DNA from 4 places in the Streptomyces sp. NPDC052721 genome. Region 3 is predicted to be linked to each of the others. Evidence: riboswitches for the same ligand, from Rfam matches in the RefSeq annotation. Region 3 holds a riboswitch; each other region holds the start of a gene.
The links. Region 3 has a riboswitch for cyclic di-AMP ahead of AB0L21_RS25865 (transglycosylase family protein). Riboswitches for the same ligand answer to the same signal wherever they lie in the genome.

Region 1 (7,555 bases), on a different contig from region 3:
AGGGAGGCGAGGAAGGCCGCGTCCTGCTCCGTCGCGTGCGCCAGGTGCCCGCTGCGGAACAGCACGCCGTACCGCACCCGCCGCCCGTCCGTGGTCGGCAGCCCGCCCACGTCACGGAAATTGCGCACTCCGGCCAGCTCCGGCTCGGTCGACGGGACCTGCTGCGTCACGGGGGCTCCTCCCGGTCGGTCCCCGCCGTCGCGGCTCGTCGGCGGGCGCTCCGTCGACCATACGGCATCGATTTCCTCGGGCAATGAGTTGTCCACAGGCATTGTCAGAGGGGTCCGCGGCCCTTGATGATGTTGGCACTTGAGCGGATCTGTTGGCACCTGTGAGGTCTCGATGGTGGACATCGCCGAAAACGGTCGTACTTGGCTCCTGTCGGGCCCCGGCAGCAGCTATGCCCTGCATCTCACCGACGCGGACGAGCTGCTCCATCTGCACTGGGGGCCACGGATCGCCCTCGCCGACGCGGAGGCGCTCGCGGTGAGCCCCCTGCCCGGCTACTGGCCCTTCGAGTCCCCGCTCGACGGCCGGGAGGAGTATCCGGTCGAGGGCGGCCCCCGCTTCGTCCGCCCCGCCCTGTCACTCCGCACCGAGGAGCGACGCGGCACGGAGTGGCGCTTCGTGTCGTACGACACCACGGAGGACGACGAGCTGCGGCTGCGCTTCGACGACGACGGCGTGGCGATCACCCTGCACTACCGGATGCGCGGGGACGTCGTGGAGCGCTGGGTGACCGTCGAGAACGGCGGCCACGCGCGCGTGGAGCTGCTGCGGGCCGACGCGGCCACCTGGACCCTGCCCGACCGCGAGGGCTGGCGGCTGTCGCAGCTGCACGGCCGCTGGGCCGCCGAGTCGCGGCTCACCACCGCCCCCCTCACCTACGGTGAGAAGGTCATCGGCAGCCGCCGCGGCCACACCGGCCACCAGCACCTGCCCTGGGTGGCCCTGGACACCGACGCCACCGAGGAGCGCGGCGAGGTCTACGGCTGCGCGCTCGGCTGGTCCGGCTCCTGGCGCATCGCGGTCGCCCAACTCCCGGACGCGCGCGTGCAGATCACCGGCGGCGCCGGTTACGACGACTCGGGCCTGCTGCTCCTCGCGCCCGGGGAGTCGTACACCACCCCGGTCTTCGCGGGGCTGTGGAGCGACGGCGGCTTCGGCGGCGCGAGCCGTGCCTGGCACGCCTACCAGCGCGCGTACGTCATCCCGGACGCCGAGCGGGACCGGCCCGTGCTGTTCAACTCCTGGGAGGCCACCTTCTTCGACATCTCCGAGGAGCAGCAGCTCGCGCTCGCCCGCCGGGCCGCCGAGATCGGGATCGAGCTGTTCGTCGTCGACGACGGCTGGTTCGGCGCCCGCACCAGCGACCGCGCCGGCCTCGGCGACTGGACGCCCAACCCCGACCGTTTCCCGCACGGCCTCAAGCCCCTCGCCGACCAGGTGCACGGGCTCGGCATGCAGTTCGGCATCTGGGTCGAGCCCGAGATGGTCAACCCGGACAGCGACCTGTACCGGGCCCACCCGGACTGGGTGCAGTACCAACCGGGACGGAAGCGGACGGAACTGCGCAATCAGCTCGTTCTCAACCTCGCGCGCGAGGACGTCCAGGAGTACCTGTGGGAGCAGTTGGACGCCCTGCTGTCCAGCGCCCCCATCGACTATGTGAAGTGGGACTTCAACCGCTGCTTCACCGACGCCGGCTGGCCCGGGGAGCCGTACCCGCAGCGCCTGTGGGTGGACCACGTCCGCGGCCTGTACGCCCTGCTGGACCGGCTGCGGGCCGCGCACCCCGGGGTCGCCTTCGAGTCCTGCTCGGGGGGCGGCGGCCGGATCGACCTCGGCGTGCTCGGCCGCACCGAGGAGGTGTGGACCTCCGACAACACCGACCCGCTGGACCGGCTCGCCATCCAGCACGGTTTCACGCAGATCCATCCCGCGCGCGTGATGGCGGCCTGGGTCACCGACAGCCCGAACACCCAGCTCAACGGGCGGGTCAGCTCGCTGCGCTTCCGGTTCGTCAGCGCCATGGCGGGCGTACTCGGGGTCGGCGGCGACCTGACGGAGTGGAGCGCTCAGGAGCTGGCCGAGGCCCGGCGGTGGGTGGAGCTGTACAAGGAGATCCGCCCGGTCGTGCAGCACGGCGAGCTGTACCGGCTGCGGCCTCCGGCCGGAGGTCTGAGCGCCGTGCAGTACGTCCGGGGGGAGGAGACCGTCGTCCTCGCCTGGCTGCAGGCCCAGAGCTACGGCGAGCCGGTGCCGGCGGTGCGGCTGCGCGGGCTCGACCCGGCGGCGTCGTACGAATGCCGCGAAACAGGCGAAGTGTACCGGGGTGCCGTACTGCTGCACCACGGGCTGCGCACCGGGCTCAAGGGCGACCTGGATGCGACGGTCATCCGACTGCGCCGCATCTGACTTTTCTGTCTGAATTGACGCTTTCACTCCAACTCGCTGCGGAATGAGGACATCTGGGGAACCGGCGCGTGAGGAGGGTCATATCGGTGACCGTGCGTCGCGCGTCATGTTCACGTAATTCCAGTACCCATAGGCGAATTGAAAAGGAGAAGGGCACGGGAATTCACACTCGGTGACCGTGAATTCCCGTATCCGATCAGCAGGAACCGGAACAACGGGAACCGGCTGCTTGTTTCCGCGCCTCCTGCTCGCTTACGTTCGCCACCGACCCGGGCGGAACGCCGAATCCTGCCGCCGTCCGGATTCCCCACACACATGACCCGCGTCGGCAGGAGCGGGGGACCCACCAGGTAGGACTGCCTGTCCGGTCTCCGCGACAGGCTAGGGGTGCAGCCGTGCCGCGCACGGCCGGGCAGCTCCAGCCCGAACCCGACAGCTCACCTCGCAGGCGCCGGAGAGGAATTGCGCCATGCCTGCCAAGGGTAAGCACCGACGTCCCAAGACCCCGCGTTTTTCCCGCTCCCTCGCCGTCGCCGGAACCGGTGGCGCCGCCCTGGCCCTGCCCCTCCTCGGGGCCACCGGAGCGCACGCCGCGCCCCCCGCCCAGTCCGCCTCCGGAACGGCCGCGCAGACCCTCCCCGGCACGGTGAAGAAGGCCGTGGCGCAGCAGGACACGGGCGCGCGCACCTACACCGTGCGCAGCGGTGACTGCCTCGCGACGATCGCACAGGACCAGCATGTCAGCGGTGGCTGGCAGCGGCTCTACGACGACAACCGGCAGGCCATCGGCGCCGACCCCGGAGTCATCCACCCGGGCCTGAAGCTCCGCATCGGCGGGAAGACCGCGCCGGCCACCGCGGAGCCGGCTGCCCCGAAGTCCACACCGTCCGCCGCGCCGGAGGCCACCCGGCAGGCCGCGCCGAAGCCCGCCTCCCAGCCGGCCTCCGCCGGTTACACCCTCCCCGTGACCGGCGCCACCGTCGGCACCGGCTACCACGTCGCCGGCAGCATGTGGTCCAGCGGCTACCACACCGGCGTCGACTTCGTCGTCCCGACCGGTACCCCCCTCAAGGCCGTCGCCGCGGGCACCGTCGTCTCCGCGGGCTGGGGAGGGGCGTACGGCAACCAGGTCGTCATCAAGCTGAACGACGGCCACTACGCCCAGTACGGCCACCTCTCCCAGCTCTCCGTCTCGGCCGGGCAGACCGTGACCGCGGGCCAGCAGATCGGTCTGTCCGGCGCCACCGGCAACGTGACCGGCCCGCACCTGCACTTCGAGATCCGCACCACCCCGGACTACGGCTCGGACATCGACCCGGTCGCCTACCTCCGCTCGCACGGCGTCGCCGTCGGCTGACGCCCGCGCCCCTCTCACCACCTGCCTGACACGCCCCCGAAGGCCGGACCCACGATCCCCGGGTCCGGCCTTCGGTGTACCGTGCAGCTTCTATTCCTGGCTTTGCAAACTATTTAAGAGTGGCTCATCTCACCATTCGTCAAGTCCTGCTTACGGTCGCGTAGGTCACATCCGAAGGTGAATCATGGTCCGACGTGGCAGACGATTCGAAGAATGACAGCAGATCAGTGATCGGGTCGTACGTGGCGGTGGGGGACAGCTTCACCGAGGGCGTCGGCGACCCCGGCCCCGACGGGGCGTTCGTGGGCTGGGCCGACCGGTTCGCGGTGCTCCTCGCCGACCGGCGTCCCGAGGGCGACTTCCAGTACGCCAACCTCGCCGTGCGCGGAAAGCTGCTGGACCAGATCGTGGCCGACCAGGTGCCGCAGGCCATCGACAAGGCCCCGGACCTGATCTCCTTCTGTGCGGGCGGCAACGACATCATCCGTCCGGGCACCGACCCCGACGAGGTGGCCGAGCGCTTCGAACGGGCCGTGGCCCGGCTGACGGAGGCGGCCGGCACGGTGATGGTGACGACCGGCTTCGACACCCGTGGCGTCCCCGTCCTCAAGCATCTCCGCGGCAAGATCGCCACCTACAACGGGCATGTCCGTGCCATCGCCGACCGGTACGGCTGCCCCGTCCTCGACCTGTGGTCCCTCAAGTCCGTGCAGGACCGCAGGGCCTGGGACACCGACCGGCTGCACCTCTCGCCCGAGGGGCACACGCGCGTGGCGCTGCGCGCGGGACAGGTCCTCGGCCTGGACGTCCCCGCCGACCCGGAGCAGCCGTGGCCGCCGCTGCCGCCCCGGGGCACGCTGGAGATCCGCCGCGACGACGTCCAGTGGGCCCGGGAGTACCTCGTCCCCTGGATCGGCCGCCGGCTGCGCGGCGAGTCCTCCGGCGACCACGTGACCGCCAAGGGCACGCTGTCACCGGACGACATCAAGATGCGGATCGCTTCGGTGGCCTGACCCCACCGACCCGCCACGGCCCGCGCCGGCACCACCGGCGCGGGCCCTCGCCGCTCCCCGGACAGAACGCACCCCCTTCGTGGTCCGGCCCGCTCGGGGCAGGACGCCCACGGGGGCGCGTACGGCGCTCAGCCGGCGGGCCGCGTCCTGGCGGGGAGGTGTGCCGAACCGGCGGCGGTACTCCCGGCTGAACCGCGACGGGCTGCCCTAGCCGACGCGCTGGCCGACCCCGGTGACGCCGCCCGGGTGGGAGCGAGCAGCAGCCGGGCCTCCCGCAGCCGGGCTCCACGCAGTGCTCGCGGATGCGGCGCACGGCCCGGGAGACGTGGCTGAGGACGCTGTCGGCCAGACCGAGCCGGCGCACCCTGATCGCCGGTGATCATGCGCCACAGGATCTCGCGTCTGACCAGCGGAGCCAGTACGGCCCGGTCGCGGGGCTCGTCGAGCAGGCGCAGCAGCCGGACGACCGCGTCCAGCAGCGCGGGCGGAGCGTGGCTGTCGGCGATTCCCCGACTGCGTGCCGCTGCCGGGGGGCGGGGTGTCTGCGGGGCGGGTTCGGCAGCAGCTGTTCCGGGACGGCGGAGGGTTCCAGGGCGGGTGGGAGGCCGGGGGCCGGCCGCTTGGGCTTCGTGGGCGGGGCGTGGCTGTCGGCGATTCCCCGGCGGCGTGCCGCTGCCGGGGGGCGGGGTGTCTGCGGGGCGGGTTCGGCAGCAGCTGTTCCGCGACGGCGGAGGTTCCAGGGCGGGTCCGAGGGCGAGGGCCGGCCGCTTGGGCTCGACCTGGAGGAAGCGCCCGGTGACGGGCAGGTCGACGGATGCGACCAGTACTGCCCGGGGCCGTGCTCTTAAGACCCGGTCGCCCAGCGCGAACGTTCGGCGCCTGGGCGACGATCGCGAGCACCGTGCCGGACACGGAGAGCGCCGGCGGGTCCCACCGGTCGACCTTCGGCACCAGGACGCCGTCGACGGCGGGGTCCCGTCGGGGCGGGCATGCCGGTCGCGCCGGCGGTTCCGGGAGGGCCCCCGCGTCAGCGCTGCCGGTCCGTCAACGCCTCCCGCTCCAGACTCAGTTCGCGGGCAAGAGCGTCGTCCACCCACTCCTGTGCCCGGGACCGGGGCACCGCGCCCGGGTACGACGTCAGCTGGACCGCCAGCCCGTCCAGCAGCGCGGTCAGCCGCAGTGCCGTGCCGGCCGGGTCCGCGCAGGCGAACTCACCGGCCGCGACGCCCTCGGCGATGACGTCCGCGATCGCCGCCTTCCACTGCTTGTCCAGCTCCCGGGTGACCTCCCGCAGGGCGGGCTCGCGCAGGGACACGGCCCAGCCCTCGATCCACAGCCGCCAGCCCTTGGCCTGCCCGGTCGGCGCGTACCAGCGCACCGCCGCCCGCAGCCGGCGCAGCGCGGTGGTCCGCCGGCCCAGCAGCTTGCGCAGGCGCGCGAGGTCGTCCTCGGCCGCGTACGTGAACGCGGCGGCGACCAGCTTCTCCTTCGTGGAGAAGTGGTACAGCACCAGCGCGTTGCTCACACCGAGGGCCGCGGCCACGTCGGCGATCCTGACCGCCGCCACGCCCCGCGCCTCGATCTGCCCGATGGCTGCCCGCAGCAGCTCCTCCCGCCGCTCGGCCACGCTCAACCGCACTCTCGCCACGCGGTCACCCTAGTCGTTGACCCCGATGCCGCCGAAGCCGTCGCGCGGCAGGCCCGTCACCGGTACCACCCGAACCGGTCCGCGATCACCGGCAACCGGTCGGTCACCAGGGCGTGCGCGGCCACGCGCGGGGTCGTCCCGTCGGCCGCCGCACGGTCCAGCATCCGGCCGACCAGGGCGCGCATCGAGCGCCGGATGTGCCCGAAGGCCCCGTCGGCGTCCGCGCCGATGTCGCCGAACAGGGTCCACCACCACCAGGCGTTCGTCGCGGAGTTGACCACCACGTCCGGCAGCACCGTCACCCCGCGCGCGGCGAGCAGTGTCTCGGCCTCGGGCACGACGGGCATGTTGGCGGCCTCGACGATCCAACGCGCCCGGATCCGCTCCTGGTTCGCACGGTCGACGGCGTACGACACGGCGGCCGGCACCAGTACCTCCGCCTCCGCGGACAGCCAGGCGTCGCCGGGCAGTTCGCGGTCGCCGGGGCGCAGCGCGCCGCGGTCCACGGTGCCGTAGCCGTCCCGCGCCGCCAGCAGCGCTTCGACGTCGAGCCCCGCCGGGTTGGCGATCGTGCCCTTGATGTCGGCGACGGCCACGACCGTCAGGCCCGCGCGCGCGAGGAAACGCGCCGTGGCCCCGCCCATGGTGCCGAGGCCCTGCACGGCGACCCGGGTGCCCGGATACGGCACCGCCGCCCGGTCCAGGGCCGTCAGCACCGACTCGGCGACCCCGCAGCCGCCCGCCAGTTCGTCCAGGCCGATGCCGTCCACCTCCACCGCGAAGGCGTCCGCGAGCCGCTTGCGGGCCGTCACCTCGTCGTCCAGCAGCGGATACACCGCCTGGATCGAGGAGACCAGGCCCGCCTCGGCCGCCGCGCGGTCCACCAGGTCCTGGGTGAGGCCGAGGTCTTCACCGGTGGTCCAGCAGCTCTCGATGTACGGCCGCATGGCGCGCAGATAGCGGACGAGGAGGCCGTACGCCTCCGGGTCCCGGGGATCGCAGTCGATGCCGCCCTTGGCGCCGCCGAGCGGGATGTAGCGGCCCTCGGGGCTGTAGTGCAGGGCCTCCTTCATCGTCATGCCGCGGGCGAGCCCCGCCACCTCCTCCAGCGTGCAGCCG
Region 2 (7,555 bases), on a different contig from region 3:
CCGGCCGGCCGAGCGAGCGCCAGTACTGGAGGCACATCTTCACGGCGACCTCGACCGACACGGACCCCGAGTCGGCCAGGAAGACGTGCTCCAGGCCGTCGGGCGACATGTCGACAAGGAGCTTCGCGAGCCGGACGGCGGGCTCGTGCGTGAGTCCGCCGAACATGACATGGCTCATCCGCCCCAGCTGGTCACGCACGGCCTCGTTGAGGACCGGATGGTTGTAGCCGTGGATGGCCGACCACCACGACGACATGCCGTCGACCAGCTCGCCGGACCCGTCCGCCAGCCGCAGCCGGACCCCGCTCGCCGCCTCCACGACGAGCGGTTCCGCGCGCCCGGGCATCGGGCCGTACGGATGCCACACATGCCGCCGGTCCAGCTCCAGCAGCTCCGCCACACCGAGCTCAGGCATTGGGCGCGAGGTCCGTGCCGGCGCCCCGGCGGCGCACCGCCACCAGGTCGGTCCGCGGCTCGCCCGCCACCGCCGGTGCCGACCCGCAGACGCCGCCCTCGTGGCAGCCCCCGGTGTCCCCGCAGCCCCCGGCCTCCGCCCGGTGTTCGGGCAGCGTCACCTGGTCGGCGCCCTCCACCTCGAACCCGGCGTCCGCGATCATCTCCAGGTCGGCCTTGCCTGCCTGGCCCTCGCTGGTCAGGTAGTCGCCGAGGAAGATGGAGTTGGCCAGGTGCAGTGCCAGCGGCTGCATCGTGCGCAGATGGACCTCACGGCCGCCCGCGATCCGGACCTCCACGTCCGGGCAGACGAACCGGACCATCGCGAGGATCCGCAGGCAGCGCTGCGGGGTGAGGTTCCACTCCTTGGCCAGCGGGGTGCCCTCGAACGGGATCAGGAAGTTCACCGGAACCGAGTCCGGGTCCAGCTCACGCAGCGAGAACACCACGTCGACCAGGTCCTCGTCGCTCTCGCCCATGCCGGCGATCAGACCCGAGCACGCGGACAGGCCGGCCGCGTGCGCCTTGTGCACCGTGTCCACCCGGTCGGCGTACGTGTGGGTGGTGGTGATGTCCCCGTACGTGGACTCCGAGGTGTTGAGGTTGTGGTTGTACGCGTCCGCGCCGGCCGCGCGCAGCCGTTCGGCCTGGCCGTCGGAGAGCAGGCCGAGGCAGGCGCACACCTCGACGCCCTCGTTCTGCTCCTTGATCGCTTTGATGGTCTCCGAGACCCGGTCCACGTCCCGGTCCGTCGGGCCGCGCCCGCTGGCCACCAGACAGACCCGCTTGGCGCCGCCCGCGAGGCCCGCGGCGGCGGCCTGGGAGGCCTCGTCCGGCTTGAGCCAGGTGTACTTCAGGATGTCGGCCTTGGAGCCGAGCCGCTGGGAGCAGTACGAGCAGTCCTCCGGGCACAGGCCCGACTTGAGGTTCACCAGATAGTTGAGTTTCACCCGGCGCCCGAACCAGTGCCGGCGCACCTTGCCGGCCGCGGCCACCACGTCGAGCAGGTCGTCATCGGAGGTGGCCAGCACGGCGAGCGCTTCCTCGCGGGTCGGCAGCTCGCGCCGAAGCCCCTTGTCCACCAGCGTGTTCAGCAGGTCCATGAGGCCTGATCCTGTCCTACGGGACCGCCCCGGGCCAAGGAGACTTCGCACAACGGAGCAGGTTCACCGTGTGGGTATTGCCACACCCTGGGCGGCTGGTCGTACCGCTAGGGTCTGTCCGCTACCTACAAAAGCACCGGAGGACCCATGGTGTTCGGCTGGATCGACGAGCAGGCCGAGGCGCGCCGCCGCGCCGGACTCGTCCGCACCCTGCGTCCGCGCCCCGCCGACGCGCCGCTGCTGGATCTGGCGAGCAACGACTACCTGGGGCTGACCCGCCATCCGGAGGTCGTCGAGGGAGCGGCCGAGGCCGCCCGGACCTGGGGCGGCGGCGCCACCGGCTCCCGGCTGGTCACCGGTACCACCGCCCTGCACACCGAACTGGAGCGGGCGCTGGCCGCGTTCTGCGGGTTCGAGGCGGCCCTGGTGTTCTCCTCCGGGTACGCCGCCAACCTCGCCGCGGTCACCGCGCTCGGCCCGCACGGCTCGCTGATCGTGTCCGACGCGGGCAACCACGCCTCCCTCATCGACGGCTGCCGGCTCGCCCGGGGCGAGACGCAGGTCGTCGGCCACGCCGATCCGGAGGCCGTGCGCAAGGCCCTGGCGACGCACGGGGGAGCGGCGATCGTCGTCTCCGACACGGTGTTCTCCGTCGACGGGGACCGGGCACCGCTGACCGCGCTGGCCGAGGCGTGCCGGGAGCACGGCGCGGGACTGGTCGTGGACGACGCCCACGGGCTCGGCGTGCTGGGCGAGGGCGGCCGGGGCGCGCCGTACGCGGCCGGGCTCGCGGGCGCCGGGGACGTGGTCGTCACGGCCACCTTGTCCAAGTCGCTGGGCAGCCAGGGCGGGGTGGTGCTCGGCCCTGCCCGGGTGATCGACCACCTGGTCAACGCGGCCCGGACGTTCATCTTCGACACCGGCCTGGCGCCGGCGGCGGCCGGTGCCGCGCTGGCCGCGCTGCGGCTGCTGGAGCGTGAGCCCGAACGGGCGGCACGGGCCCGCGAGGTGGCCGCGGAGCTGTACGCACGGCTGACCGCCGCGGGTCTGGAAGCGGTGCGTCCGGACGCCGCGGTGGTCTCCGTGCGGGCTCCGTCCCCGGAGCAGGCGGTGCGCTGGGCGGCCGACTGCCGTACGGCAGGCCTGGCCGTGGGCTGTTTCCGTCCCCCCTCCGTGCCCGACGGCATCTCCCGGCTGAGGCTGACCGCCCGGGCTGACCTCTCCGGGGCGGAGATCGAACGCGCTGTACGTGTCATCGGCGAAACACGACCATGAGTCGGCGTACACGGCCGTGCGTCGCACGAGGGTGAGCAACGGGTGATTGGTTCTGCTCTGAGCTTGCTGACCTCTGATCAGACGTGCTGATGTCTGATCAGAGCGTGGTGACGAACTCCGCCCAGCTGCCGGCGGAGAAGAGCAGCGCGGGTCCGGCGGGGTTCTTCGAGTCGCGCACGGCGAGCAGTCCGGCCGCGGGGCCGGAGCGCGGCCGGGCCGTCTCCACGCAGTTGTTGGCTCCCGTGCTGTAGCTGCTGCGCAGCCAGCGCACGGGGTGCAGGTCGGTACTGGCAGGGACGTTCCGAGGCAGAGCTGACATGGTTGCCTCCTTACGCGCCGTCACCTATCCCGGCGATGTAGTCCAACGATTCCTTGGGGGAAAGGGCGTGCAACTGAAGGGTGTCGAAGGCCTCGGAGTAGGCCATGAGGTCTTCTTTCCGCTCCAGGTAGAGGCTACTCGTCAACTGGTCGAGAACAACCACGTCCAGATCAGAAGTGCTCGGAAATGAGAAGATAACGAAAGGCCCGGTGAGTCCGACATGCGCCCCCGCCGCGAACGGCAGCACCTGGAGCCGTACCTGGGGCAGCCGGGCGGCATCCATCAGCCGTTCCAGCTGCCGGGCCATCACCCCCGGACCGCCGACCTCGCGGCGCAGCACCGCCTCGTCCAGTACGGCGCTCAGCACCAGCGGAGGGTCGGAACGCAGCACGTCCTGCCGGGCCAGGCGCACCTCCACCAGCGTGTCCAGGCGGTCCTCGTCCAGGTCCTTCACGGCCGCCCGGGTGACCGCGCGGGCGTACTCCGGCGTCTGGAGCAGACCCGGCACCACGGTCGTCTCCAGGGTGCGCATCGCGCTCGCCTGTGACTCCAGGCTGATGAAGTCCCGGTAGGTGGGCGGCAGCACCCCGCGGTAGGCGTGCCACCAGCGGTGCCGGCCGCCCGCGTCCTCCGACCCCGCCAGCATCAGCAGCAACTCGCGCAGCTGCGTGTCCCGCACCTGATAGGCGTCGAGCAGTAACCGCAGATCGGCCGGTTTCACACCGCTGGCGCCGGTCTCGATGCGGCTCACCTTCGACTGGTGCCAGCCGACCAGCCGGGCGGCCTCACCGCTCGTGAGCCCCGCACCGGTACGCAGCATGCGCAGTTCGGCGCCCAGTTTGCGGCGGCGCACCGCCGGACCGTTCTGCATGGGCTCCTCCTTACTCCTTCCGGGCCGCCCACATACGGTCTCGCGTCGCAGAGTTCACCGCTTCGAGCGACAGATATATGCATATCTTGGTGGATCGCTCCCCGTGACCGGCCCGTTGGTGGCAGTCTGGCGAACAAGCACCAGTCCGGGACCGTACTCGAACCCTCCGCCACTTGTCGGACCACGGCCCCGTGGGAAAGGGACGACGTCGCCATGGCAGACCACCTGGAAGCATCCGTCACTCTGCCGAGCGATCCAGCCTCGGTCTCCGCGGCCCGCTCCTACGTCGTGGGCACGCTGGCGGAGTGGGGCCTGCCGTCCGACACCGACGTCGCCGACACCGTGCGCCTCATCGTCTCCGAACTCGCCACGAACGCCGTACAGCACACCTTCGGCCAGTCACCCACCTTCACGGTCGACATCGCGCTGCACCATGACGAACATCTGCGCATCGGTGTCACGGACAGCCACCCCCGCTTCCCGAAGAGACTGCCCGCCGCCGTCCAGCAGGACAACGGCCGCGGCATGGTCATCATCCGCTGGCTCACCGCGGAGTGCGGCGGCAGACTCCGCATCCGCCCCACGCGAGAGGGCGGCAAGACGGTCTCGATCGAACTCCCCTGGACGATCCCGGCGGCCCCGGTACCGGCGGGCCAGCAGGAGCCGTAGCCCTCCCGGACGGGGCCGAGGCGTTCCTGGACCGGGCAAGCGGCGCACGGCGGACACGCGTGGCCCACGGCTCGGCCACGCCCGGCCCGCCGGCGCCCCCAGTCAGATGCGCCCGCCCGAACGCTTCCCGCAGCAGCGCCCGGAAGGCGTCCACCGCAGCGGCCCTCTCCTCCGCGCGGTACGCCACCGGGATCGTACGGCGCAGCCGCCTGCCCTCCAGAGGCCGCACCGCGACGGGCGTGGTCGCGGTCCGCGCCACCATCTCCGGTACGACGGCCACCCCCAACCGGCACTGACCAGCGCGCGGCGGCGGCAGCCGCGACGAGGGGCTGGGACGCGCGTGTCCCGAGGCGATCACCGGGACCAGCTCCTCCACCGCGACCGGCTCCAGACGGTACCGGCGTCGGCACCAGGATGGCTGTGGCCGAGTGACAGGCATGAGTGAGTGTCAAATCACCCTCGCAGGCGCCGCCACCGCGGTAACCCCGGCGCCGCCACCGCGTAACCCCGGCGGCGGCAGCAGACGCACCCCGGCGGCCGGGAAGGCGCCGAGCCGCTGTGCGCCCCCGGTGAGCCCGGTCAGCCAGGCCAGTTCGTGCCGGGCCCGCTCCAGTTCGGCCGGTGGCCACGCCGGGACCGTCCAGGCGCCGGAGAATGCCGCGGCCGGGACCACCCGTCCGCTCCGGCAGGTGGCTGCGCCGGCCCCGGGCCGCCCGTGGGCTGCAGGCGGCACCGGGGGTGGCGCTGACGGCGCTGGGAGCGGCCCTGCTGCTGGAGTCGCTCCTTGCCTGACGGCGGGTCAGCTGACCCGGCCGTACCAGACGCTCCTCGTCCAGATCTTCTCGAGCTTCACCACGTCCCCGGTCTTCGGGGCGTGCCAGATCTTGCCGTGACCGGCGTAGATGCCGACGTGGTAGACGTAAGAACCCGAGTGGAAGAACACCAGGTCGCCCGCCTTGCGGCTCCTGGCGGAGATGTGGTGCGTCTTGTTGTACTGCTGGGCGGCGGTGCGCGGCAGCTTCTTGCCGGCCTTCTTGTAGGAGTAGAGCGTCAGCCCCGAGCAGTCGAACCTGCGCGGCCCGGTGGCTCCCCACGCGTAGGGGGCGCCCTTCTTCGAGGCCGCGACCTTGAGTGCTTTCGTCGCCATGGTCGCGGCGGAGGCGTCGGTGGCGAGGCCGGGCACCGCGATCGAGCCGCCCACGGCGGCAAGGGTCAGAGCCGAGGCCGTGCCGGCCCGGGCCATCAGCGACGGGACACGATTGAGCGCAGTCATGCGCAACCCTTCGTCAGCCGCCTGTGAAGGATGACCTGTCGGATTCGGGCTGGCGAAGTAGCCCGGCCGCGTTGCCGCGGCTTCACCCCAAGGGTTGCCCGGAGCCGACGCCCGTCCGTGTCGTACAGACGAACATCAGTTCCGGCGACCCGCCTTGCTTGGGTCCTCCACTCCTGCCGATCCACTCCGTCGACCGGTCATCCGGGCGGCGGCAGGACTCGGCGTCCGCCCGGATCGCCCCGCCGCGGTGGCGGGGGCTTGTCGTCAGACAGGGATCTTGGCTCACGACTGTCCGAAAATCCCAACGGAATCGGGGATTTGTGGCGTTACTCACCACTCACCCGTTCGGGTGGACACTGCTCTGTTCGAGCGTCCGTCAGATCCCGGACGTAGCCCCCGACCTGGGGCGAAGCGTCTTCAGGCGGCTCGTGTGGTCGCGTGCCGCGCAACTCGGCAGGCCCGCGAAACGATCTGGATGTACACCGGTCGGCGGTACGTCGTTCGGACCGTTTCAAGTCCCTTCCGGACGGCGCGTGTCGACGCGCGGGCCCCCGGACCGCAAGGAGCGTCCGCCTCAGCCGACGCCGTCCGGCGGGAGCGTGACGCGAGCGGCCCGGCGCTCACCGTCCAGCACCCGCAACGCCCGTGCCAGCGTGTCCCCGTGCAGCTCCGTCTCGCCCCGCTGGTGCATCAGCGCGAGCGCGTCGCGCAGCTCTGCCGCCTTGCGCACCAGGGCCTGGGCCGCGCGCAGCCCGCGGTAGGTGTCCCCGGGCCGGGCCGGGTTGATGCGGCCCAGCAGGTCGACCGCCTCCAGGTAACGGTCGATCAACTCGCCCTCCGCGCGGGTCAGCGCGGGCAGGGGCGGGAGGTCCGGCAGCATGAGCGGCTCACCTCGCGTCCGGTGCGCCGGGCGTGTCCCGGCGGCTCGGCACGATGCCGTCCACCAGACCGTAGGCGACCGCCCCGGCGGCGTCGAGGATCAGGTCGCGCTCCAGATCCTCGTGGACCTGCCCGGCCGTGCGCCCTGTGTGCCGCGCGAGCATCTCCGCGAGCGTCGAGCGGATCCGGGTCAACTCGTCCGCCTGGATGAGCAGGTCACTGGGCTGTCCGCGCACCGGCTCGGGCAGTGCGGGCTGCTCGATCACCATGCGGGCGCCGGGCAGCGTGAACCTCTTGCCCGGAGCGCCGGCCGCGAGCAGCACCGCGGCCGAGGCGCCGGCCTGGCCCAGGCAGTACGTCACCACGTCACAACTGACGTACTGCATCGTGTCGTAGATCGCCGCCATGGCGTCGAACGAGCCGCCCGGCGAGTTGACGTACAGCGTGATGTCCCGGTCCGGCGCCGTGTGCTCCAGGTACATCAGCTGCGCCGTGACGTCGTTCGCGGCCGCGTTGTCGACCGGCGTGCCGAGGAAGACGATCCGGTCCTCGAAGAGCTTCGCGTACGGATCGAGGGTGCGTACGGCGCTCCCGGTGCGCTCGGTGAACTCGGGCAGGACATGGCGGGCGGACGGTCGGGACATGGACATACCCCTCCTCATGACGAGGCCCCGATGGGCTCGACTTCTGTAAAGAATGTACAGGACGTACCT
Region 3 (7,555 bases):
ACGGTCGACCCCCTGGCCGAGCCGCACGATCGTCATCCGGCGGTCCAGGTCGGTCAGTTCGCCCGTCGCCGGGTCGGCGTCCGCGACCAGCAGACGGATGGAGTTGGTACCGCAGTCGACGGCGGCCACGCGGGTCACTTCTCGTCCCCCTCGCTGTCGTCGCGCACGTCCTTCTCGCCGCTGTCGAGCGTCACGCACGCGCCCTTGCGCCACCACTCCGGCAGCATCGCCAGGGCCTCGTCGCCGAGCGGGTTCACGCCCGGGCCGGCGGCCAGCGAGTGGGCGACGAGCACGTGCAGGCACTTCACCCGGTCCGGCATGCCGCCCGCGCTCGGGAAGCCCCGCAAGACCTCGATCTCGTCGCGGCGCCGGATGTAGTCCTCGTGCGCGGCCCGGTAGGCGGCGGCCAGCTCGGGGTCGCGCCCCAGCCGCTCGGTCATCTCCTTCATCACGCCGTTCGCCTCCAGCGTGCCGATGGCGGAGGACGCCTTCGGGCACGTCAGGTAGTACAGCGTCGGGAAGGGCGTGCCGTCGGGCAGGCGCGGTGCCGTCTCCACGACGTCCGGCTGACCGCACGGGCAGCGGTGCGCGATGGCCCTGAGGCCCCGCGGCGGGCGGCCCAGCTGCTGCTTGAAGGCCTCTACGTCCGCGTCGGTGGGCTCGGTGCGCGGAGTGGGCGGCGGAGGGGTTTCCATGACTGCTTTCAGGGTGGCTTTCTGTCGGTTGTCGCGGGCCGGCGGACCGGTCACTGATCGGAGGCGTCGGCCTTGTCGACGCCGTCCCAGACGTTCGCGTACCAGGCTCGGTGGGCGGCCCCGAGGTCGGCGCGGGACTGCCTGGCCGCGCCCGGGTCGACGACCACGTACCCGGTCTCGCCGGGCATCACGTAGTGCAGCCGGCGGCGGATCTGCTGCTCGGCGTAGGCGTCGTCCTGCCAGCGCGCCTTCAGGTCGCGCAGCTGCTCCACGCGCTGACGGGCCTGCTCCCGCTGCCGCTGCAGGTCGGCGATCTCCGCGCGCTGGGAGACGTACTGCCGCATCGGGTAGGCGAGGGCGACGATCATCGTGCAGAGCACCAGTGCGAGCAGGGCCGCGCGGCCGGTGAGCCGGGAGCGGCGGGCCTGCCGCTTGGTCTGGGAGCGGTAGACGCGGGCCGCGGTCTGCTCGCCGAACAGCCGCAGCCTGGTCGCGGTGGAGAAACGGTCCCGGTCCTTCACGGCCATCTGGCTCTCCGCCTCCCCTTTCACACGTGCGTACGTCCCCGGACACGGTACGGGACCGAGTACGGGGACGTACGTACGACTGGCTAAGCCTTACGCCAGGATGGGTCAGCCCTTGAAGCGCGGGAACGCGCTGCGGCCGGCGTACACCGCCGCGTCGTCGAGGATCTCCTCGATGCGCAGCAGCTGGTTGTACTTGGCGACGCGCTCGGAGCGGGCCGGGGCGCCGGTCTTGATCTGGCCGCAGTTGGTGGCGACGGCCAGGTCGGCGATGGTGACGTCCTCGGTCTCGCCGGAGCGGTGCGACATCATGCACTTGAAGCCGTTGCGCTGGGCCAGCTCCACGGCGTCCAGGGTCTCGGTCAGCGAGCCGATCTGGTTGACCTTGACCAGCAGGGCGTTGGCGGCGCCCTCCTCGATGCCACGGGCGAGGCGCTCGGGGTTGGTGACGAACAGGTCGTCGCCGACCAGCTGGACCTTGTCGCCGAGCTTGTCGGTGATGACCTTCCAGCCGGCCCAGTCGTCCTCGAACAGCGGGTCCTCGATGGAGACGAGCGGGTAGGCCGCCACGAGCTCCTCGTAGTACTCCGTCATCTCGGCGGCGGAGCGCTCCTTGCCCTCGAAGAGGTACTTGCCGTCCTTGTAGAACTCGGAGGCGGCCACGTCGAGCGCGAGGGCGATCTGCTGGCCGGGGGCGTAGCCGGCCTCCTTGACGGCCTCCAGGATGAGGTCGAGGGCCTCACGGTTGGAGCCGAGGTTCGGGGCGAAGCCGCCCTCGTCGCCGAGGCCGGTGGCGAGGCCCTTGCTCTTCAGGACCTTCTTCAGGGTGTGGTAGACCTCGGTGCCCCAGCGCAGGGCCTCGGAGAAGGACTCCGCGCCGATCGGGGCGATCATGAACTCCTGGATGTCCACGTTGGAGTCGGCGTGCGAGCCGCCGTTCAGGATGTTCATCATCGGCACCGGCAGCAGGTGCGCGTTCGGGCCGCCCAGGTAGCGGAAGAGGGGGAGGTCGCTGGCCTCGGAGGCGGCGTGCGCGACGGCGAGCGAGACGCCGAGGATGGCGTTGGCGCCGAGGGAGCCCTTGTTGTCGGTGGCGTCCAGGTCGAACATGGCCTGGTCGATCAGGCGCTGCTCGGTGGCGTCGTAACCGACCAGCTCCGGGCCGATCTGCTCGATCACGGCGAGGACGGCCTTCTCGACGCCCTTGCCCTGGTAGCGGTTGGGGTCGCCGTCGCGGAGCTCGATAGCCTCGAAGGCGCCGGTCGAGGCGCCGGACGGGACGGCGGCACGACCCGTGCTGCCGTCGTCGAGGCCGACCTCGACCTCGACCGTGGGGTTGCCTCGGGAGTCCAGGATTTCCCGGGCTACGACGACGTCGATGGACGGCACGAGCATCTCCTTCTTGGATGTGACGCTGGAAGTGCGGGGCGGTGTGCCTTACGGCTGTGCCTTGCGACTAGAGCCTAACCGTCCCGGGGGCGTCGGCCACCGACCGACCGCCCCGTGGACAAGTCGACGGTACCTTTTGTTTCTTGCCGAAACAAAGGGTGCGGGGCCGGTGGACGCAAAAAGCCCCGCCCCGGCGCGCACGGGGGAACGCGCACCGGGGCGGGGAGCCCGTGGGGACGGGGGGACGGCCCGCACGGGGGCCTTCAGTGTGGCCCGCGCGGACGCGCGGGCCCTCGCTCGGGCTACGAGCCGGGTGTCACTTCAGGTGCAGCTGCTGACCCGGGTAGATGAGGTTGGCGTCCTCGACGATGTCCTTGTTCAGCTCGAACAGCTTCTGCCAGCCACCCTGCACGTGGTGCTTCTCGGCGATGGAGCTGAGGGTGTCACCGGTGACGACCTTGTACTCGCCGTCGCCCTTCTTGACCTTCTTGCCGGTCGGGGTGGTGACGGTCTTGCCCTGGCTCCTGCTCGCGGCCGGACGCTCGGCGGAGCGGGAGGCGGCCTGCCCGTCGGTGGAGCGGGTGGTGGTGGAGCCGCCCGAGGTGGTGGAGGTGCTCGGGGCGGAGCCGTTGTACGGGGTGCTGGACAGGCCCGTGCCGCAGACCGGCCAGGCGCCCTTGCCCTGAGCGGCGAGGACCTTCTCGGCGACGGCTATCTGCTGCGCCTTGCCGGCCTTGTCCGCGGTGGCGGCGTACTGCGTGCCGCCGTACGCGGCCCAGGTGGAGGCGGAGAACTGCAGACCACCGTAGTAGCCGTTGCCGGTGTTGATGGACCAGTTGCCGCCGGACTCGCACTGGGCGACCGCGTCCCACTGGGAGGCGGTGGCGGCGGAGGCGTTGCCGGCCGCCATCAGCGGGGCGGCGACGGCGGCACCGGTAACACCGGCGAGCGCGACGGCGCGGACGGCCTTGGACGGACGACGGTGCTTGCCCTTGCTGGAGAACAGCATGGATCGATCCCCTCACCGACGCCTGCGAGGTGAGCTGTCGGGTTCGGGCCGGTTGAGTTGCCCGGCCGCACCCCGCTTGCGCGGGATGCGGCTTCACCCCAAGCCGGTTCCGGCATCAACTGCCGGGCCCGGCACTTACCTTGGGTCCCCCGCTCCTGCCGACGGCGCTTGACGCGACGACTGTTCCCGGGCAACCGCTGGCAGGATTCGGCGTTGCGGCTGCCGGGGCTCGTGGTGACGAGCGGCCTCGACCGTAGACACGCGATCCGCGGAATTTCAAAGACGATCAGGGCTTCTGAGACTCATCCCACACTTTCGCCAAACCGGACATTAGGGAGTGAAGTGGGGCGTCAACTCCCGCTACTTCCCGCCCGTTTCGCCCCCGACTTCCAGGGTCTGACCGGCACTGATGTGGTTCGGGTCGGCCCCGATGGCGTTCTTGTTGTCCGCGTACAGCGCGCGCCACCCGCCGTCGACGTCAAGGGAGTCGGCGATGGAAGCGAGGGTGTCGCCCTGACGGACGGTGTACGTGTCCGTTTCACGGGAGGCGTGCCGGCCGGAGGAAGCGGCATTCTGACCGTTTGTCACGCTTTCGCCCGCACCGCTCTCGTCCGCGCTCGCGCCGCGGTGGCGTCCGCCGCTGAGGGATCCGGTGTCGACCAGGCTCCAAGAACCGGCGGCCTGCTGCGGGTTGTCCTCGATGCCGGCGTCCGGGGTGACCGTGGGAGAGCTGTCGGCTTCCCGCGGGCTTCCGGCGTCCGGCGTGGCGGACTTGTCGGACTTGGGAGTTTTGGCCCCCGTGGAACCGGTGGCCGTACCGGCGCCCTTGCCCGGCTTGACGCTCGGAGTGGTGGCCTCGTCCGAGGAGGAACCGGTACCGGAACCGGAGTTGGCGTCGGAGCCCGCACCGGTGGAGGGCGATGAATCCGGCAGAACGGACGAGTCGGAGCTGCCGGAGGAACCGGACGTACCGGAGTTGCCGGCTGATCCGGACGAGTCACCCGAACCGCCGGCGCCACCGGAACCGCCGACGCCCGTGTCGACGTGCGTCGAGCCCGAGCCCTGGGTCAGACCGGACAGCAGGGCGCAGGTGGCCCAGGGACTGGTGCCCTTGTCGGCGAGGATCTTCTCGGCGACGGCGATCTGCTGGTTGCGGCTGGCCTGGTCGGGGCTGGCCGCGTACTGGCCGCCGCCGTAGGCGTTCCAGTCCTCCTGCGAGATCTGCAGGCCGCCGTAGTACCCGTTGCCGGTGTCCGCGCTCCAGGAGCCGCCACTCTCGCACTCGGCCACCTTGTCCCACGTGGTGCCGTCGGCCGCGTTGGCGCTCGCGGCGCCGAGGAGCGGGATGGCGATGGCGGAACCGGTCACTCCGGCCGCGACGAGGAGAGCCGGGGCCTGACGGGGGCGACGGTGTCGGCCGTTCCCGGAGAGCATGCAGAAGCCTTTCGAGCGACAGCAGGACCGGCGCGGCGGATCGAGCCGGTCGCCGCGCTGATGGGTGAACGTATCGGCAGACGATCACTTGTCACAAGTTCATGCCGCGCAGATCACGTGAAGATCACAGAGTTGAACGTCTGTCATGTTTCCTTGAAGAGGCTGTGTGGGAGCCCGGCCGGACCGTGTCAGACGTGTGCTCGGGCGCGTGGTCAGGCTGTGTGGGCCCGGTGGTGTGGGCCAGGTGATGTGCTCAGGCGCGGGGCGTGAACTCCACCGGCAGGCTGCGCAGGCCGCGCATGATGAGTCCGCCGCGCCAGCGCAGTTCGGCCGGGTTCGCGGCGAGCCGCAGATCGGGCAGCCGGGTGAGCAGGGTGGCGAGCGCGGTCTGGCCCTCCAGACGGGCGAGCGGCGCACCGAGGCAGTAGTGGATGCCGTGGCCGTAACCGAGGTGCTGGTTGTCGCGGCGGGCGAGGTCCAGCACGTCCGGGTCGGCGAACCGCTCCGGGTCCCGGTCGGCGGCGGCGAGGACGACGAGCACCGGGTCGCCCGGCGCGATGTGCTGCCCGCCGATGGTGAGCGGCTCGGTGGCGAACCGCCAGGTGGCCAGCTCCACCGGGCCGTCGTAGCGCAGCAGTTCCTCCACTCCGGTCGCCAGCAGCTCCGTCTCCCGGCGCGCCAGGGACTCCTCCAGCCGCCGGCGCTGCTCGGGGTGTGTGAGCAGGGCGTAGGTGCCGTTGCCGATGAGGTTGACGGTCGTCTCGAAGCCGGCGAACAGCAGGATGAAGGCCATGGCGGCGGCCTCGTTCTCGGTGAGGTGCTCGCCGTGGTCGGAGGCGCGGATGAGGCCCGAGATCAGGTCCTCGCCGGGCGCTGGTTCGGCGGGCAGCGCCTCGCGCTTCTTGTGGATCAGCTCGGCGAGATAACCGCGCATCTTCTTCACCGACCGGGCGACGCCTCCCCGGGGTCCTCCGCCGTGCCGGATCATCATGCCCGCCCAGTCCCGGAAGTCGTCCTGGTCCTCGCGCGGGACGCCGAGCAGGTCGCAGATGGCGTAGATGGGCAGCGGGAAGGCGAACTCGTGGATGAGGTCGGCGGAGCCGCGCCGCGCGAACTGGTCGATGAGGTGATCGGTCAGCTCCTGCACCCGGGGCGCGAACTCGGCGACCCGGCGGGGCGTGAACGCCTTGCTGACCAGCCGGCGCAGCCGGGTGTGGTCCGGCGGGTCGATGTTCAGCAGATGCGTCATCAGCTCGGCCTTGCGCTCGCCGGGGATGCCCGTCTTGCCCTTGGCGTGCGCGGGCTCGTCGTGATGCGCCGGGTTCTTGCTCAGCCGCTGGTCGGCCAGGGCCTGCCGGGCATCGGTGTACCGGGTGACCAGCCAGGCCTCGACCCCGCTCGGCAACCGCGTGCGGTGCACGGGGGCGTGCTCGCGCAGCCAGGCGTACGCGGGGTAGGGGTCGGCGGCGAACTCCCAGGTGAACAGGGCGGGGGCCGGCTGGTCCGGGTGGGAGGACGGCTGGGCGGGGTGAGGCTGGTCGGTCACTCCTCGACCGTATCCGGCTCGCCGAGGAGTGTCGGGCGGGGTGGGGGCGGGCTGGGGGCGAGGCGGCAGCGCCGCTAAGCGGGCAGGCCCTCGGCGGCCCGTATCGCGTCCCGGTACGCCCGGGCGGCCGCCCGCAGTGCCGCCTCGGGGTCCACGCCCGCCGCCTCGGCGCGGACCGCCAGCGCCAGCAGCTCGTAGCCGATGCCGTCCCCCTGCGGCAGCGGGACGTCCAGGCCCGCCGTGCGGGTCCGGGAGGCGAGCTTGGCGGCGAGGGCCAGGCCGGGCTGGCCGAGCGGGACGCCGTCCGTGACCGAGGTGCGCCGCTTCTCCTCGGCCTTGGTGCGCAGCCAGTGCTCCTTGACGTCCTCCGGGGTCTCGGCCTCCTCGTCGCCGAAGACGTGCGGGTGCCGGTGGATGAGCTTGGCGACGATGCCGCCGGCGACGTCGTCTATGGAGAACGGCGCGTCCGGGTCCTCCTCGGCGATGCGGGAGTGGAAGACGACCTGGAGGAGGACGTCGCCCAGCTCTTCGCGCAGCTCCGCGCGGTCGCCGGCCTCGATCGCCTCGACCAGTTCGTACGCCTCCTCGATGCCGTACTTCGCCAGGCCCTCGTGGGTCTGCCGGGAGGACCACGGGCACTCGGCGCGGATGCGGTCCATGACCTGCACGAGGTCCAGCAGGCGGGCGCCGGGCAGGTCGTAGGAGGCGGGGAGCAGCTCCAGCTCCGGCATCGCGACCCGGCCGGAGCCGGCCAGCCGGGCGAGCCCGTCGGTGAGGGCGGGCTCCCCCTCGCCGGTGGCCACGACCACCACCGTCCGGCCCCCGGCACAGGCCTCGACCAGTTCCTGGGCGGTGGGGGACGCCTCCGCCACCGCTATCCCGGCCTCGCGCAGATACGGCAGCTGCGGATGGGCGCCGTCCGCGCACAGCACGGCGTCGGCGGTGCGCAGGGCCTGCC
Region 4 (7,555 bases), on a different contig from region 3:
AGTGCGTGCATGGCGTCGCGCGGCAGACGGGAGTTTGACGACAGGGCCTAGGCGGACGCCTCCGTCAGCCGGGCCACCTCGGCCTCCGTCAGCTTCAGCTCCGCCACCCCCAGCAGCGCCGGGAGCTGTTCCACCGTCCGCGCCGAGGCGATCGGGGCCGTGACCGTGGGCTGGGCGGCGAGCCAGGCCAGGGCGACCGTGGGGACCGGGGCCTCGTGGGCCGCGGCGATCTCGTCCAGGGCCGCGAGGACCTTCCGGCCGCGCTCGGATTCCGCGTGCTTCTGGGCTCCTTCGGCGCGGGCGCTGTCGACGGTCGTGCCGGGCCGGTACTTGCCGGTGAGAAAGCCCGAGGCGAGGGAGAAGTACGGGACGGCGGACAGGCCCTCGCGGGCGACGAGGTCCTGCAGGGGGCCCTCGTAGGTGTCCCGGGAGACCAGGTTGTAGTGCGGCTGGAGGGCGACGTAGCGGGCGAGGCCCTCGCGGTCGGAGAAGTCGAGGGAGGCCCGCAGCCGCTCGGGGCTGATGTTGGACGCGGCGATGTGCCGTACCTTTCCGGCCTTCACCAGCTCGTCCAGCGCGCCGATGATCTCCTCGACCGGCACCTCGGGCTTGTCGAAGTGGGTGTAGTAGAGGTCGATGTAGTCGGTGTCCAGGCGGCGCAGGGAGGCGTCGGCGGCGGCCTTGATGTTGGCGGCGGACAGCCCCTGGTACTGCGGGTGCTGGCTGACCTTGGTGGCGATGACGACGTCGGAGCGGTTGCCGCGGGCCTTGACCCACTTGCCGATGATCGTCTCCGACTCGCCGCCCTGGTTGCCCTCGATCCAGGCGGAGTAGGAGTCGGCGGTGTCGATGAAGTTGCCGCCCGCGGCGGTGTAGGCGTCGAGGACGGCGAAGGAGGTCTGCTCGTCGGCGGTCCAGCCGAAGACGTTGCCCCCGAGGGAGAGCGGGAAGACCTCAAGGTCGGAAGAGCCGAGTTTACGAAGTGACGTCATACGTCATGTCAACACCGGCGGTGGGTGATCGCATCCCACCGCCGGGGCGGCGTTCCCGCCAAGTTCCCGCAAAGATTCCCGCACGGAGGACCGTCAGGGGGTGAGGCCCTTGTCGCGCAGCCACGCCATCGGGTCGATGCCGGTGGCCTGGCCGCCGGGGTGGACCTCCAGGTGGAGGTGCGGGCCGGTGACGTTGCCGGTCGCGCCGACGCGGCCGATCACCTCGCCGGTGCCGACCTTCTGGCCGACGGAGACGCTGATCGAGGACTGGTGGCAGAACCACAGCTCGGTGCCGTCGTCCAGGGTGAGGATCGTGCGGTAGCCGTAGGAGCCGGCCCAGCCCGCCTCGGTGATCGTGCCGCTGTGCACGGCCTTGATCAGGGTGCCGGTGGGGGCGGCGAAGTCGAGACCGGTGTGGTAGCCGGAGGACCACATCGCACCGGCCTGGCCGAAGGTCGAGGTGATCGTGTACGAGGAGGTGGGCAGCGTGTACTGCTTGGCCAGCCGGGCCAGCCGCTCCTCCTCGGCCTTCTTCTCGGCGGCGGCCTCCGCCTTCTCCTTGGCCGCGGCGGCCTTGGCGGCGGCCTCCTTCTCGGCCTGGGCGGCGGCGTCGGCGCTCTGCTTCTCGGCGGCGGCGAGCGCGGCGGCGGTGGCCCTGCTCTCGGCCTGGCCCTGCTGCTGCTCGGCCTGGGCCATGATCCGGTTGCGCAGCGCCTCGCCCGCGTCGGCGGTGTCCTCGCCGGCGGCCGTGGCCACGCCGACACCGCTCAGTGTGGCCGTGGCGGCCTCGGCCGGCTGGGGATCGGCGGAGTCGTCGTCGAAGAGGGAGCCGACCGAGGGCAGGTCCGGCAGGGAGATGGGGACCGGCGGCTTGCCGGTGTTGGCGCTGGCCATACCGCCCGCGCCGACCGCGGCCATGACGCCGACGCCCAGGACGGTGGAGCTGCGGGCGAAGCCACCGCGCTGCTTGGCTACGCGATGCCGGCCACGCACCGGGGCGACGGACTCCTCGGTGGGGTTCCACTCCTCCCAGGGGCCCTCCTCGGCGTGGTAGGCGCCGTACCCGAAGGTCTCGGGCTCGCGCTGTGCCGGAATGAACGGGGCTTCTGGGACAGGCCGGTTGGACGCCACGCGGGCGTGCTCCTTTCCTTCCTTTCGCCTACCGGGTTAGCTGACGGGTTCGGAGCAGGAAGGTCTCCTACGCGCGTATACCGGTCGTGGACTCCGTGAGTTCACTGCGGCATCCGCGTGATTCACCCCAGGGTGGTGGTTCCCCGGCTCCCTCGCGGGATTCGGCGCGTGCGCACGGAGCCGCCTCTTGTGACGGCTGTGACGACCGCGCTGCGTTATCGAACGTTAATAGACCTGCCAGTCACTTTCCAAGCCGTTCGGCTTGATCATTCCCGTCTTTACCGGCGATTTATCGGCCACTACCCCGCCAAAACGGGCGAGTTGACCGAGCATCGATCCCGTTCAGCAGCCACCTTCGGTTTTGATGGTGACTCAGATGTTATGCGTACGGCGCTCGCCCGGTCACCTTCGGTGACGTTCAGGGCCGTCGTACGGCGAGCAGCGCCATGTCGTCGGTCATGCCGCCCCCGGAGTGCCGGCGCACTTCCTCGGCGAGCCGGCCGACCAGCGCGGCCGGGCCGGCGAAGGTGCGCCCGGCGAGCCGCCGTTCGGGGTCGTAGAACCGGCCGTGGGCGTCCCGGGCCTCGGACAGGCCGTCGGTGTGGAGCAGCAGGGTCGCGCCGCTCGGGAAGGCGGTCTCGGTGGCCCGGTCCGGCCACAGCCCGAGGTCGCCCATGCCGAGCGGCAGCGCGGGTTCGGCGGGGACCAGGGTGCGCAGGGTGCCGTCGGCGTGCAGCAGCAGCGGTGGCGGATGGCCGCGGTTGACGATCCGTACGACGCCGTCGTCGTGCGGGAGTTCGGCGAGGACCGCGGTGGTGAACCCCTCGAAGGCGTCGATCCCGTCGCGCCGGGTGCCCTCGCGGGCCAGCGCCCGCTCCAGCCGTTCGGCGACCGCCTCCAGCGTGGCCTCCTGCTCGGCCGCCTCCCGGAACGCCCCGATCACCACGGCCACCGCGGCGACCGCGCCCATGCCCTTGCCGCGCACGTCCCCGACGACCAGCCGGACACCGTACGGGCTGTCCTGCACCGCGTACAGGTCGCCGCCGATGAACGCGTCCTGCCGTGCCGCCTCGTACCAGGCGGCGATCTCGTAGCCGCCGATCCGCTCGTCCGGCTCCGGCAGGACGGCCCGCTGGGCGGCCTCGGCGATCTCCCGGGCGGAGGCGAGCCGCCGGTCGCCCCGGCGGACCACCCGGTTGATGGCGACGGCCAGCAGGGCGACCGTGGCCACGGTGACGACGTCGGTGAGGGTGCCCACGGCCGGATGGACCCCCGCGTCGGTGTGCACGGCGTAGGCGGCGGCGAGGGAGGCGAGGCCGGTCAGGACGGTGGTGCGCAGCGCCGACAAGGGCGCGGCGACCAGTGGGGCCGCTGTGAAGAACGGGACGGCGGTGAAGTCGTCCGGGGCGAGCAGGCCGTACAGGACACCGCAGACGACGAGGAGGGCCGGCAGGGCGCGGGCCAGGGCACGGGGGCTCGGACGGCGGCGGGCGCGCACCGGCGCCCGCTCGTCCCCGAGGCCCGGGTCGGGCACGGGGTCGCCGGGGAGCCTGCCGCCCGCCCTGGCGTACGGGCTCTCCTCCACCTTTCCAGGGCGCACCGCGTGTCTCCCACTTGTCCGACGTACCTCCAGGTTTCCGGCCCCCGGGGCGGGCGGCGACCGGTGTGGGCCGAAAGGGGTGTGCGAGCGGTCCCGCGCATGGCGTACACTGGAGTCACAACGACGCGGGGTGGAGCAGCTCGGTAGCTCGCTGGGCTCATAACCCAGAGGTCGCAGGTTCAAATCCTGTCCCCGCTACTGAAGGCTCAGGGCCCGGAATCCCAAGGATTCCGGGCCCTGAGTGTTTTCCCGGCCCACCGCGGTGCCCCGCCAGGGGCGCGGGGAACCGCGCGACCAGCCCCAACGCGCCCGCGCCCGCGCCCGCCCACCATGCGGCCCATGGCGGACGGGCAGGCGCTCACAGCAGGTGAACGTTCGGCGCCTTGGCGAGCTCCTCCAGCTCAGGAAGCACCACCACCTGCGCACCCCCCGCGACCAGAACGCCACGTCCGTCGGCCCCCGCCACAAACGTGTCCGGCTCACGCCACGCGGTGACCACCCTCCGCACCCCCGCCCGCAGGATCAGCTCGGCACAGGGCGCCGGCCGGGACGCCCGCCGGGCACAGGGCTCCAGGCTGCTGTACACCGTGGCACCGGCCAGCCGCGCATCGCCCGCGTCGATCTTCGCGAGCGCCGCCTCCTCCGCGTGCACGACGGGATCGGTGCCCTCCCGTGAATGGCCCCGGGCCAGCTCCGTACCGTCGGCGGCGACGACCACCGCACCGACGCTGAACGCCGTCTCCGACGGCGGACACAGCGCCGCCAGTTCGCAGGCGGTCCGCAGCCAGTGGCGGTCGGCGGCGGTGGCGACAGCCCCGGTGCCGGGGGCCGTCGGCACGTACCGCATGAGCACGACGTCCTCGATCCGGCGGGTGTCGAGCAGGCGCAGCCGTCCGGGCTGGTAGGCCCCCGGCCCGAACAGGCGCGGGGCCGCGGGGTCGCCGACGAACAGCGGGGCGAGGACCAGCTGGAGTTCGTCGGCGAGGCCCTGGTGCAGGAGCTGGGTGTGGACCGTGCCGCCGCCCTCGACCATCAGGCGGCCGACGCCACGCACGTCGTGCAGATGCTCCAGCAGGGTCCGCCAGTCCAGGGCGGGACCGAGCGGGACGACGTCGGCGGTGCGCCCGAGGAGGCGCGTGGCCCGCCCGGCGCCCCGGTCGGTGGTGTAGACGATCTTGTCGCCGCCGGTGTGCCAGAAGTTGGCGTCCGGGTCGAGGTCGCCGGTGGCGGTGACCGTGACCTTCAGCGGGTACTCCGGCCTGCCCTGCGCCACCCGGGCCGCGCGCCGCTCGGCGGAGTTGACCAGCAGGCGGGGGTTGTCGGCGCGGATCGTGCCGGCGCCGATGAGGATCGCGTCGGCCGAGGCCCGTACCGCGTCGACCCGGTCGAAGTCGGCCGGGCTGGACAGCAGCAGGCGCTCGGGGCCGGTGTCGTCCAGGTAGCCGTCGAGGGAGACGGCGGCGGACAGCAGCACGTACGGCAGGGGCATCGGCGCCCTCTCTTCCGGAGGCGGACGGGCTCGTCTGGACGGACGGGCTCGTCTGGACGGACGGGCTTGGTTCAAGTTTTAAACAAACTTACACTGGCGGCATGACGACCCGCTGGCTCACCCCCGAGGAGCAGCGCGCCTGGCGCGCCTACATGGCCGCCTCGCGCCTCCTGGAGGACGCGATCGACCGGCAGCTCCAGCAGGACGGCGGTATGCCGCACCTGTTCTACTCGGTGCTCGCCAACCTCTCCGAGGCCCCCGACCGGCGGCTGCGCATGACCGATCTCGCCGAGACGCTGAAGATCACCCGCAGCCGGCTGACGTACGTGGTGACCCGGCTGGAGCGGGACGGCCTGGTGCGCCGGGAGAACTGCCGCTGGGACAAGCGCAGCTCGCTCGCGGTGCTGACGGACGAGGGGATGGCCGTCCTGGAGCGTACGGCACCCGGGCATGTCGAGACGGTCCGCAGCACCCTGTTCGACCGGCTCACCCCGGAGCAGGTGGGGCAGCTGGAGGAGATCTGCACGGGGATCGCGCGCGGGCTGCAGGGCGAGGACGACGCGTCCGGTGCCGACGACGTCCCCTGGCGGCGCCGTTCGTCCTGCTCGTCGCCGTCGGGCTCCTGAGCGGGCCGGGCCTGCCTGCCTGCCTGCCTGCCGCAATTGCTTTAACTTTTAAGCAGGGGTAGGGTCCATGCGAACCTCTGCTTCAAATCTGAAGCAACAGTCCCGGAGGACCCGCATGCCCGACATCCCCGCCGCCACCCCGCGTGCCCGCGTCCGGGTACCGCTGCGCTTCGCCGACGGCTACAGCGCCGACGCCGAACTCGTCACCTTCCACGGCCTCACCGACGGCCGCGAACACCTCGCCGTCGTCCTCGGCGACCCCGGCCCGGTCCCGCTGGTACGCCTGCACTCCGAGTGCCTGACCGGGGACGTCTTCGGCTCGGCCCGCTGCGACTGCGGACCGCAGCTGCGCGAGGCCGTCGAGCGCATCGCCGACCGCGGCGGCGTCCTGCTCTACCTCCGCCAGGAGGGCCGCGGCATCGGCCTCTACAACAAGCTCGACGCGTACGCCCTCCAGGACCAGGGTCTCGACACCTACGCGGCGAACGCCGCCCTCGGCCTGCCGGAGGACGCCCGCGACTACACGGCCGCCGCCCAGATGCTCGGCGCCCTCGGCATCACCGAGCTGGACCTGCTCTCCAACAACCCCGACAAGGCCGGCCAGCTGCGCTCGCTGGGGATCGCGGTACGGGACCGGGTGCCGACCGGTGTCTTCACCACGGCCCACAACGTCCGCTACCTGCGCGCGAAGGTGCTCCAGACCCAGCACACGCTCCCGCTGGCCGAACTGACGGCGGGCTAGGACCTGTCTGACCATTCCTGTCTGACCGTTCCTGTCTGCCGCACGACACCCTGCACGCCCCCACTGCCTCAAGGGCGTGGGCGGTGCCCCCTCGCCGGCACTCCCCCAGCCTTCGGCCGGGGGACCCGTAGAGCACGCGCTTGACGCCGCGCGGCGCCCCTTCGGGCGAGGACGCGCATGGGCAGACCGGCCCTAGCCGGCCGCGGGGCGGCCGGGGAGCCGGAGGGCCGAGAAGACGCCGAGGGCGAGCAGGGCCGCCGTCACGGCGTAGGTGAGCCGGAAGCCGGCCGGGGACGTGCCCGCCGCGCCCAGCACCACCGACAGCACGGCCGTACCGACCGACGCGGCGAGCTGGGCGTTGATGCTCAGCGCGGTGCTCGCCCCGGCCAGCCGGTCCGGGGGCAGGCCACGGGTCGCGGTGGTCATCGCCGGCATCAGCGTCATCCCGGCGCCGACGCCCATCACCATGCCCGCGACGACGATCCGCCAGGGCGCGACCCCCGCCGTGCCGGTCTGCCACGCCATCAGCCCCATTCCGAGGGCGGCCACCGCGCAGCCGGCCGTGATCAGCCGGCGCGGTACCGCCGTGTCGATCCGCCGGGCCGCGATCTGCATCGTCGTACCGACCACGAGCCCGACCGGCGCCCCGAGCAGTCCGGCCGCCGTCGCGCTCAGGCCCCGCTCCTGCTGCCAGTACAGCGGCCCGAGCAGCATCGACCCGAAGTAGCCGCAGGTGAACGGGGCGAGCGTGCCGATGCCGGCGGCGAAGGTACGGTCCCGCAGCAGGCGCAGGTCCAGCAGCGGCGCGCGGACGGTGAGCGCCCGCCGTACGAAGGCGGCCGCGAGCAGGGCGCCGGTGAGCGTCGGCAGCAGCGCGCCGGGTGCCGTGAAGTCCCCGCGCTCGCCGCCCCGGGCCAGGCCGTACAGGAGCAGGGCCAGGCCGGGCGAGAGCATCAGCAGGCCGGGGACGTCCAG

Region 1: another riboswitch for cyclic di-AMP. It lies ahead of AB0L21_RS31615 (peptidoglycan DD-metalloendopeptidase family protein); the one in region 3 lies ahead of AB0L21_RS25865 (transglycosylase family protein).
Region 2: another riboswitch for cyclic di-AMP. It lies ahead of AB0L21_RS18755 (C40 family peptidase); the one in region 3 lies ahead of AB0L21_RS25865 (transglycosylase family protein).
Region 4: another riboswitch for cyclic di-AMP. It lies ahead of AB0L21_RS33230 (M23 family metallopeptidase); the one in region 3 lies ahead of AB0L21_RS25865 (transglycosylase family protein).

The regions. Positions count from the first base shown of each region.
Region 1 is NZ_JBFATL010000043.1:20,106-27,660, forward strand. Features, by position in the region: gene AB0L21_RS31605 (tyrosine-protein phosphatase) at 1-170, opposite strand, end outside; gene AB0L21_RS31610 (alpha-galactosidase) at 343-2,418, shown strand; cyclic di-AMP (ydaO/yuaA leader) riboswitch at 2,688-2,882, shown strand; gene AB0L21_RS31615 (peptidoglycan DD-metalloendopeptidase family protein) at 2,888-3,775, shown strand; gene AB0L21_RS31620 (SGNH/GDSL hydrolase family protein) at 4,003-4,788, shown strand; partial or broken gene AB0L21_RS31625 (AraC family transcriptional regulator N-terminal domain-containing protein) at 4,885-5,413, opposite strand; partial or broken gene AB0L21_RS31630 (AraC family transcriptional regulator N-terminal domain-containing protein) at 5,520-5,819, opposite strand; gene AB0L21_RS31635 (TetR family transcriptional regulator C-terminal domain-containing protein) at 5,816-6,436, opposite strand; gene AB0L21_RS31640 (Glu/Leu/Phe/Val dehydrogenase dimerization domain-containing protein) at 6,493-7,555, opposite strand, start outside.
Region 2 is NZ_JBFATL010000018.1:6,940-14,494, reverse strand. Features, by position in the region: gene AB0L21_RS18790 (adenosylmethionine--8-amino-7-oxononanoate transaminase) at 1-415, opposite strand, end outside; gene bioB (biotin synthase BioB) at 408-1,556, opposite strand; gene AB0L21_RS18780 (8-amino-7-oxononanoate synthase) at 1,704-2,831, shown strand; gene AB0L21_RS18775 (DUF397 domain-containing protein) at 2,929-3,150, opposite strand; gene AB0L21_RS18770 (helix-turn-helix transcriptional regulator) at 3,161-4,021, opposite strand; gene AB0L21_RS18765 (ATP-binding protein) at 4,235-4,690, shown strand; partial or broken gene AB0L21_RS18760 (LysE family translocator) at 5,369-5,482, shown strand; gene AB0L21_RS18755 (C40 family peptidase) at 5,490-5,963, opposite strand; cyclic di-AMP (ydaO/yuaA leader) riboswitch at 5,967-6,197, opposite strand; gene AB0L21_RS18750 (hypothetical protein) at 6,538-6,843, opposite strand; gene AB0L21_RS18745 (ATP-dependent Clp protease proteolytic subunit) at 6,851-7,486, opposite strand.
Region 3 is NZ_JBFATL010000029.1:93,268-100,822, forward strand. Features, by position in the region: gene AB0L21_RS25845 (Ppx/GppA phosphatase family protein) at 1-138, opposite strand, end outside; gene AB0L21_RS25850 (DUF501 domain-containing protein) at 135-695, opposite strand; gene AB0L21_RS25855 (septum formation initiator family protein) at 746-1,222, opposite strand; gene eno (phosphopyruvate hydratase) at 1,328-2,614, opposite strand; gene AB0L21_RS25865 (transglycosylase family protein) at 2,925-3,617, opposite strand; cyclic di-AMP (ydaO/yuaA leader) riboswitch at 3,622-3,794, opposite strand; gene AB0L21_RS25870 (transglycosylase family protein) at 3,978-5,051, opposite strand; gene AB0L21_RS25875 (cytochrome P450) at 5,305-6,597, opposite strand; gene AB0L21_RS25880 (nucleoside triphosphate pyrophosphohydrolase) at 6,672-7,555, opposite strand, start outside.
Region 4 is NZ_JBFATL010000047.1:62,795-70,349, reverse strand. Features, by position in the region: gene AB0L21_RS33235 (aldo/keto reductase) at 48-992, opposite strand; gene AB0L21_RS33230 (M23 family metallopeptidase) at 1,086-2,123, opposite strand; cyclic di-AMP (ydaO/yuaA leader) riboswitch at 2,135-2,300, opposite strand; gene AB0L21_RS33225 (PP2C family protein-serine/threonine phosphatase) at 2,542-3,723, opposite strand; tRNA gene AB0L21_RS33220 (tRNA-Met) at 3,848-3,921, shown strand; gene AB0L21_RS33215 (dihydrofolate reductase family protein) at 4,082-5,212, opposite strand; gene AB0L21_RS33210 (MarR family transcriptional regulator) at 5,314-5,838, shown strand; gene ribA (GTP cyclohydrolase II) at 5,954-6,580, shown strand; gene AB0L21_RS33200 (DHA2 family efflux MFS transporter permease subunit) at 6,773-7,555, opposite strand, start outside.